Methylacidimicrobium sp. AP8: one gene and its partner. The main gene of each other region encodes a partner of the protein of the gene in region 2 in a complex. Links are inferred from orthologs where the notes say so. Each region holds a gene or a part of one and is shown on either strand. Other genes may lie near its edges.

The links. Proteins that work in one complex are often made in the same cells at the same time.
Region 1: the proteins of accC (region 2) and accB are in contact, whole or in part, in a solved structure (PDB 8UXZ), measured with the Escherichia coli proteins. The link is inferred for Methylacidimicrobium sp. AP8 from one-to-one orthologs.

The regions. Positions count from the first base shown.
Region 1 is NZ_LR797830.1:1,051,026-1,054,025, forward strand. It holds accB (acetyl-CoA carboxylase biotin carboxyl carrier protein), read right to left. Parts: upstream 1,726-3,000; coding sequence 1,276-1,725; downstream 1-1,275. Other genes in the region: glp (gephyrin-like molybdotransferase Glp), read left to right, coding at 1-60; MTHMO_RS04765 (alpha/beta hydrolase), read right to left, coding at 179-1,189; MTHMO_RS04775 (hypothetical protein), read right to left, coding at 1,698-2,606; tmk (dTMP kinase), read right to left, coding at 2,590-3,000. UniProt on the Escherichia coli protein: This protein is a component of the acetyl coenzyme A carboxylase complex; first, biotin carboxylase catalyzes the carboxylation of the carrier protein and then the transcarboxylase transfers the carboxyl group to form malonyl-CoA.
Region 2 is NZ_LR797830.1:1,800,614-1,804,440, reverse strand. What follows is about bases 1-2,816. They hold accC (acetyl-CoA carboxylase biotin carboxylase subunit), read left to right. Parts: upstream 1-631; coding sequence 632-2,002; downstream 2,003-2,816. Other genes in these bases: MTHMO_RS08415 (molybdopterin-binding protein), read right to left, coding at 2,692-2,816; thiE (thiamine phosphate synthase), read left to right, coding at 1,999-2,676; tsf (translation elongation factor Ts), read left to right, coding at 1-486. Also shown: more of MTHMO_RS08415, read right to left, coding at 2,817-3,120; MTHMO_RS11035 (zinc-binding dehydrogenase), read left to right, coding at 3,746-3,827. UniProt on the Escherichia coli protein: This protein is a component of the acetyl coenzyme A carboxylase complex; first, biotin carboxylase catalyzes the carboxylation of the carrier protein and then the transcarboxylase transfers the carboxyl group to form malonyl-CoA.

The DNA.
Region 1 (3,000 bases), 750 kb from region 2 along the record:
GAGGAGTCGGAATGCGTCGAGGTCGGCGAGCCGGTCGAGGTGATCTTTTTGCCGAAGTAAAGGGGAGGGAATACGGAGGAGAAGCGTGATTTCCGCCGGCCGTCCATGGCGGGAACGAGGCGAAGGATGCCCGGACCGATGGAGGGGCGCCGCTTCCCTTCGGGGAGGGAAACGGTGGTCAGCGGGCGGTCGCCGGATAGGCGGCCGCAAATTCGAGGAAATCGGTGACGACACGGCGGAAGTCGGAGGCAAAGGTCCGCTCCTCGTGGGAGGCATGAGGAATCACCCACCACCGTTTCGGCTCCGGCGCAGCATCGTAGATCTTATGCACGACGTCGACCGGCATCCGGCGGTCTTCCTCGGCCGCGAGGACAAGAATCGGCGCATGAATGTGCCGAGCGGCTTCCACGCAGTCGACCTTGCTCGGGTCGAGGGAATAGAGCCGCTCGAGCTCCCAGGAGACGAGATCGACAAAAGGAAAGGCGGGAAGGCCGAAGAAGAGCCGGGCGTGGACGGCCATCGAGTTGCGCAGGTTGTCGAAGGGGGCGTCCGCGATCACCCCAGCTACCCGCGGGTCCTCGGAAGCGAAACGCAAGGCCGTGACCGCACCGAGGGAGGTTCCCCACACCAGCGGATGCGAGAGCCCCTTGCCGGCCAATCGATCCGTCCAGGCCTTGAGATCATCCGGCTCTTTCCACCCGAGGGTGGTTATGGTCCTCTCGCTCTGCCCGTGACCCCGGAGGTCGACGGCGAGCACAGGGAAACCGAGCCGGTGTCCTAACACGATGTAGTTGATCTGGAATTCCTTGCTGGCTCCGAGTCCGTGCACCACGATGAGCGGGGGCTTGGTCGGGGTGCCCTCGGGCGGAACGAACCAGGCCGCCAGCTGGAGTCCGTCTTCGCTTGTGATCCGCCAGTCTTCGTAGGGGATGCCGGCCAGGGCGGGGGTGATGCTAAGGAAGCTGTGCGGGGGGACGGTGACCGCGACTCGGGCCAGAGAGTCGATGTACCACTTGAGCCCGGCGAAGAGCGCCGCGAGCAGACCGAGAAGCCCTACCGCCGCGAGGAAGCGCTTCGTCCCGCCGGGGAAAACAGCCGCAACCAGGGGGTGCGGCCGGTCCGCGGCCGACTGAGAGGCTAAAATTTCCGCTGCGTTCTCCTCCTTGCCCATCGCCTCGCCCTCGAGCACGACAAAGAATCGCTCAAGGAGGGGCGGAAGGCAAGCGGCGGTAGGCAGTTCGCGGCGACCGTCCTTCCGTTGGGCGAAAAGGGCGCCTAAGGCAACGGGCGAACCCGAAAGAGGGGACGGTCGAAGTCCACCGGCTTGCCGTTTTCGGCGAGGACCTCGGTGATAATGCCGCGCATCTCGGCCTTGATCTCGTTCATGACCTTCATCGCCTCGATAATGCAGACGACCGTGTTTTCGTTGACCTCCTGGCCAACCTCGACGTAGGGGGCCGAGTCGGGCGAGGGAGAACGGTAGAAAACGCCGACCATGGGGGAACGGATCTCGCGGATGGTTTCGGCCGCGGGCGCTGCCAGCTCCTTGAGCTTTTCGGGCGGGACGAGCGCGGCGTGGGAAGGATAGACGATATGGGGGTGGGCCGCGGCCGGCGGCGGTTCCTTTCGGAGCCGTATCCGGAATCCCTCGCGCTCCACCTCGAGCTCCGAAAGGTTCCCTTTGGCCATCAACTCGATCAGTTCGGCAATTTCTTTCGTATCCATGAAGGTTCCCTACGGGGAGATGGGCTCATCTTGGTCGACCCCTCGATCTCGAGGCAAGCTCGGGTGTATGCGAGTCCCGGGTCGAGCCCCCCCCGGAGATCCCGCAGCAGCTCCTCGAGGATCCGAATCTCCCGACCCGGCACTTCTCCTCGTTCCGGATCGGCCGCCTTCGCGTAGGCCTCCTCCAGTTGCGCCAGCAGCTGCTCGCGCCGGAGGTCGACTTCCGATTCGATGAACGACGCACGGATCTCCTCGGGTTCGTTCTCGTCCGCTTCGCTCACTTTGCCTTCGATCTCTTTGCGGATCTCGAGCACAGTGTTTTCCAGCAGGGCTGCGCGCCGGAACGCCCGCAGAAGGCCCGGATCCGGACTAAACCAGTCGGCCAGAAATCGGGCGTGCCGCGGATCCTCCGGCGCGGTGGCGCGTCGCTCCGCCCGCACAGCCAGCGAGAGGCAGCGGGAGGAGACCGTGGGAAGGAGCATCTGGGGCTGAGTGCTGGTGAGCAAGATCACCACATCCCGGGGCGGCTCTTCCAGCATTTTCAAGAAGGAGTTCGCCGCTTCCCCGCCTCCGAGGCACATCCGCTCGGCGTCGCAGACCAGCGCCACGCGGAAACGGCTGCTATACGGCTTGAGCGCGAGCATCGCCATAAGCGACCGCATCCGTTCCACCGGAATGCGGCGCAACCGGGACTCGGGCTCCACCAGGTGGAAGTCGGGATGGATCTCCGGACGGGGCCCAAGCAAGAGTTCGGCGATCCGGAGCGCGAGCGCCTTGAGTTGAACGGAAGAGGAACCAAGCAGAAGGTAGGCATGGGCGAGGCGGTCTGCGGCTAAAGCCTCTCGAAGGCGAAGGAGAATGGTGTCAGAGTCCAAAGACACGGCTTACGTTCTCCCAGATGCGGGTGGCGATCTCCTCCTCGGATCCGCTGGCGTCGATGAGCACGATGCGGCCGGGCTCGCTCTCGGCCAGCTTTCGATAGGCGGCCCGAACCCGCTCGAAGAATTCGGGCGGCTCCGTTTCCATCCGGTCGGTCGAAGCGCCCGCTGCCGCGCGCCGGGCGATGCGGGCTCTTCCCTCCGCCGAGGAGATGTCGAGGACGAAGGTCATCCCCGGGGTGAGGCCCGCGCAGGCGATCTCGTTGAGCGAGCGGAGGAGGGGGGCCGGAAAGCCCCGTCCCGATCCCTGGTATGCGAGTGTCGAGTCGGAGAAGCGATCCGAAAGGACCCAGGATTGGTTGCGCAAGGCGGGTTCGATGGCTTCCCGGACGACCTG
Region 2 (3,827 bases):
AAGTGGCTCTGGAAGCAGGGGATCGCCAAGGCGCAGAAAAAGTCCGCGCGCGAAACCCCGGAAGGGGTCATCGCTTCCTACATTCATGTCGGGGAGAAGGTAGGCGTTCTTGTGGAGGTGAACTGTGAGACCGACTTCGTGGCCCGGAACTCCGCTTTCCGCGATCTGGTCAAGGATATCACCCTCCAAATCGCCGCCGCGAATCCCCGCTATGTGAGCCGGGACCAGGTGCCCGAAGCGGAAATCGAGCGGGTGCGCCGGGAAATTGCCGCCGAGAACGCCGGAAAGCCTGCCGCGATCTTGGAGAAGATCGTGACCGGAAGGCTGGAAAAGTATTTTGCGACGCACTGCCTCCTGGAGCAGGCCTTCATCAAGGATCAGAACGCGACGGTGCGCGACGTGCTGGCGGCGAAGATTGGCCAGATCGGGGAAAATATCGTCGTTCGGCGGTTTGTCCGCTACCAACTAGGCGAGCCTTTGTCCTGATTGCGGAGAGATCCGGGGGAGCTTCCCCGAAAGATGACTGCATTCCGGTCGCAAAGAGAGGAAGCCAGTTCTCCCCGGTATCCGAAGCGTCGGCAGGCCTGTTTCCGCCCGGAAGCGACGGCCAAGGCAGGGACGAGCCATAGGCATGTTTAGCAAGGTCCTCATTGCGAACCGAGGGGAGATCGCCGTCCGGATCATCCGGGCCTGTCGCGAGCTCGGGGTGAGGACCTTGGTCGTCTATTCGGATGCGGATCGGGATTCCTTGGCGGTACGTTGGGCGGACGAGGCCATCTGCATCGGACCCGGCCCGGCGGCGTCGAGCTACCTCCGTGTCGATCGGATCATCAGCGCCGCAGAGATCGGGGATGTGGATGCCATTCATCCGGGATATGGATTTCTTGCGGAAAACGCCAACTTCGCCGAGATCTGCGCCAGCTGCAACATCCGGTTCATCGGGCCGTCGGCGTCCGCGATCGCGAAGGTCGGCAACAAGGTGCAGGCCCGCTTCCATGCCCGGAAGATCGGCGTTCCTGTTCCCGCCGGGAGCGAAGGGATCGTCGAAAGCGAACAGGAAGCGTTGAAGGCCGCGCGACGGATCGGTTTCCCGGTCGTGCTCAAGGCTGTGGCCGGGGGTGGCGGAAAGGGCATGCGGGTGACCCACAACGAGGTGAGCCTCGTGCAAGGGTTTCATGCTGCGCGGATCGAAGCGGAAAAGGCCTTCGGGGATGGAAGCCTTTACGTGGAGAAGCTGATCGAGGATCCCCACCACGTCGAGATTCAGGTCGTCGGGGATCAGAAGGGGCGGGTCATCCATCTGGGCGAGAGAGACTGCTCGATCCAGCGGAAGAATCAAAAGCTCTTGGAAGAGGCGCCGTCGCCGATCTTGGATGCCGGGCTGCGAAAAAAAATGGGCCGGGCAGCCGTACGCTTGGCGGAGTCGATCCGCTACGAAAACGTGGGCACGGTCGAGTTCCTCGTAGACGGAGCGGGGAATTTCTACTTTATCGAGATGAACGCCCGCATCCAGGTGGAGCATCCGGTAACCGAGCAGGCCTACGGGATCGATCTGGTGAAGGAGCAGATCAAGATCGCCGCGGGCTACCCGCTGGACAGGAGTTGGGAAGGACGGGAACCCGTGCAGCACGCAATCGAGATGCGCATCAACGCCGAGGATGTCTGGCAGGATTTTCGGCCGTCTCCCGGGCGGATCGAAGCGCTGCAATTCCCCGGCGGCCCGGGCGTCCGAGTCGATTCCCATCTATTTCCCGGAGCGACGATCCCCCCCTACTACGATTCGATGCTAGCAAAAATCATTGCTTCTGGCCAGACGCGGGAAGATGCCTTGGCGCGCTTGGAGCGGGCTTTGGACGAGTTTGTGCTCGAAGGGGTCAAGACGACAGTCCCCTTGGGGAAGGCCATCCTTCAAGACCCCGACTTCCGCCGGGGCTGCTACTCGACCGCGTTCCTGCCGCGGCTGCTGGCTTCCAAGGGCGCGGAAAGGGGAGAGCGGCCGTGAACCCGGAAGAAAGACGGTGGCTGCGCAAGCTGCGGCTTCGGCAGGCACGCCTTTATGGAATTATCGATCTGGGGGTGCTAGGGACGCGCGACCCGCTGGCGGCGGCCGAGAAAATGGTAGCCGGAGGGATCGACATCCTCCAGCTGCGGGCAAAAGGTTGCGCGCCGCAGTCCGTGGAGCGGCTCGCCGTCGCTTTGCAAGGGATCGCCGAGGCGGGTGGGGTCCTTTTTTTCGTCAACGACTGGCCCCAGCTGGCGCGCCGGAGCAACGCGGACGGCGTACACCTCGGTCAGGAGGATCTCCGGAACGAGGAGGCGCGCCGGATTTTAGCGGAGGGCCAGCTAATCGGAAGGTCGACGCATTCGCTCGAGCAGGCATTAACCGCGGAGCGGGACGGGGCGGACTACATTGCAGTGGGGCCCATCTTCCCCACGCCGACAAAGCCGGAAGCCCGGCCCGTCGGTCTGCCCCTGATCCGAGAAGTGGGGCGGAGGATCAAGAAGCCGTTCTTCTGCATCGGAGGAATCCGGAAGGAGAATCTGCGCGAGGTGATGGACGCCGGGGGGGATCGAGTCGTGATGGTCTCGGCGATACTGCAGGCTCCGGATATCGAGGGATATTGCCGCGAGGTCGCGGCGATGCTCGGCCCGAAGGGCCTTTTGGCGGGAGGCTAGCCCGGCGCGGCTCGGCTACGCCTCGGCGGCGAGCAGCACGCTGGACGGAGTGAACGCGGTGCCTACTCGGCCGCCGACCTGGAGGTCGAGTTCCTTTGCCGACTCGTTGGTGACGATCGCAACCAGGGAGAGGTCGTTTTCGATCTGGACGATCACCTCGGTGTTGACAGCACCCTGGTGGAGGGCGGACACCGATCCGCAGAACCGGTTTCGCGTGCTCAGACGAAGCTCGGGGTCCTCGGAGAACAGGATCACCTGGGAAGCCTTGATGAGGGCTCGCACCGGGGAACCGACGGCCAGCCCCATCTCGGAGAGGGTGGCGAAGGGGATGTGCGAAACGACCAAGGTCTGTTGGCTGACGGCGATTTCCAGCTCGGCGAGGATGGGCCCTTTTTTAATGCCCACCACCTTGCCGGAAAAACAGTTGCGCGCGCTGGTCTGCATAACGAACCGCACCTTAGGGGGTTTTTTGCCGCGGGGGAAGTCAAAATCGGGTTGCTTGGCGAATCACCCTCCACTCCGGTAAGACCGGCCTTGTCTCGACCTCCGGCCGCATTCAGGATCGGGCGCAGGCACGCCGTCGACATGAAAAGGTTCGGAGGCGCGGAGGTTCTGTCCTGGGAGGAGTGCGAGGAAGCGCGTCCGAGGCCCGGCGAGATCCTTGTCTCGGTGGAGGCGCGGCAGGAGTCAATCCGATCGACGTCGCTATTCGCTGCGGCGGGCATTACGGCGTTGCGTTGCCCCTGATCCCGGGGTTCGACGGAGCCGGTCGGGTCGAGGAAGCGGGGACGAAGTCGGCCGCTTCCGCGCGGGAGACCGCGTCTATTTTTCCCTGCGGGAGAAAACGGGCTCGTATGCCGGCCGAGTGGTAGCGGAAGCTTGGGCCTGGCGGCGGTTCAGCTCGCCCGGGCTCTGCCGGACTGGTCGTCATCGGGGCGGCGGGCGGGGAGGAAGGGCGAGGTCTTATCGCCCGGAAAGGCGCCCATTATGCCCTGGATCACCGCTTGCCCGAGCATTCCGCCGGTTCCTGGAGATCACCGGAGGAAAAAGAGCCGATGTCGTGCCGGAAATGTTGGCAAATGCCAACCTCGGCAAGGATTGCGACATTACCGGCCCCGGGGGAAAGGCGGTCGTCATCGGTTGCCGCGGCC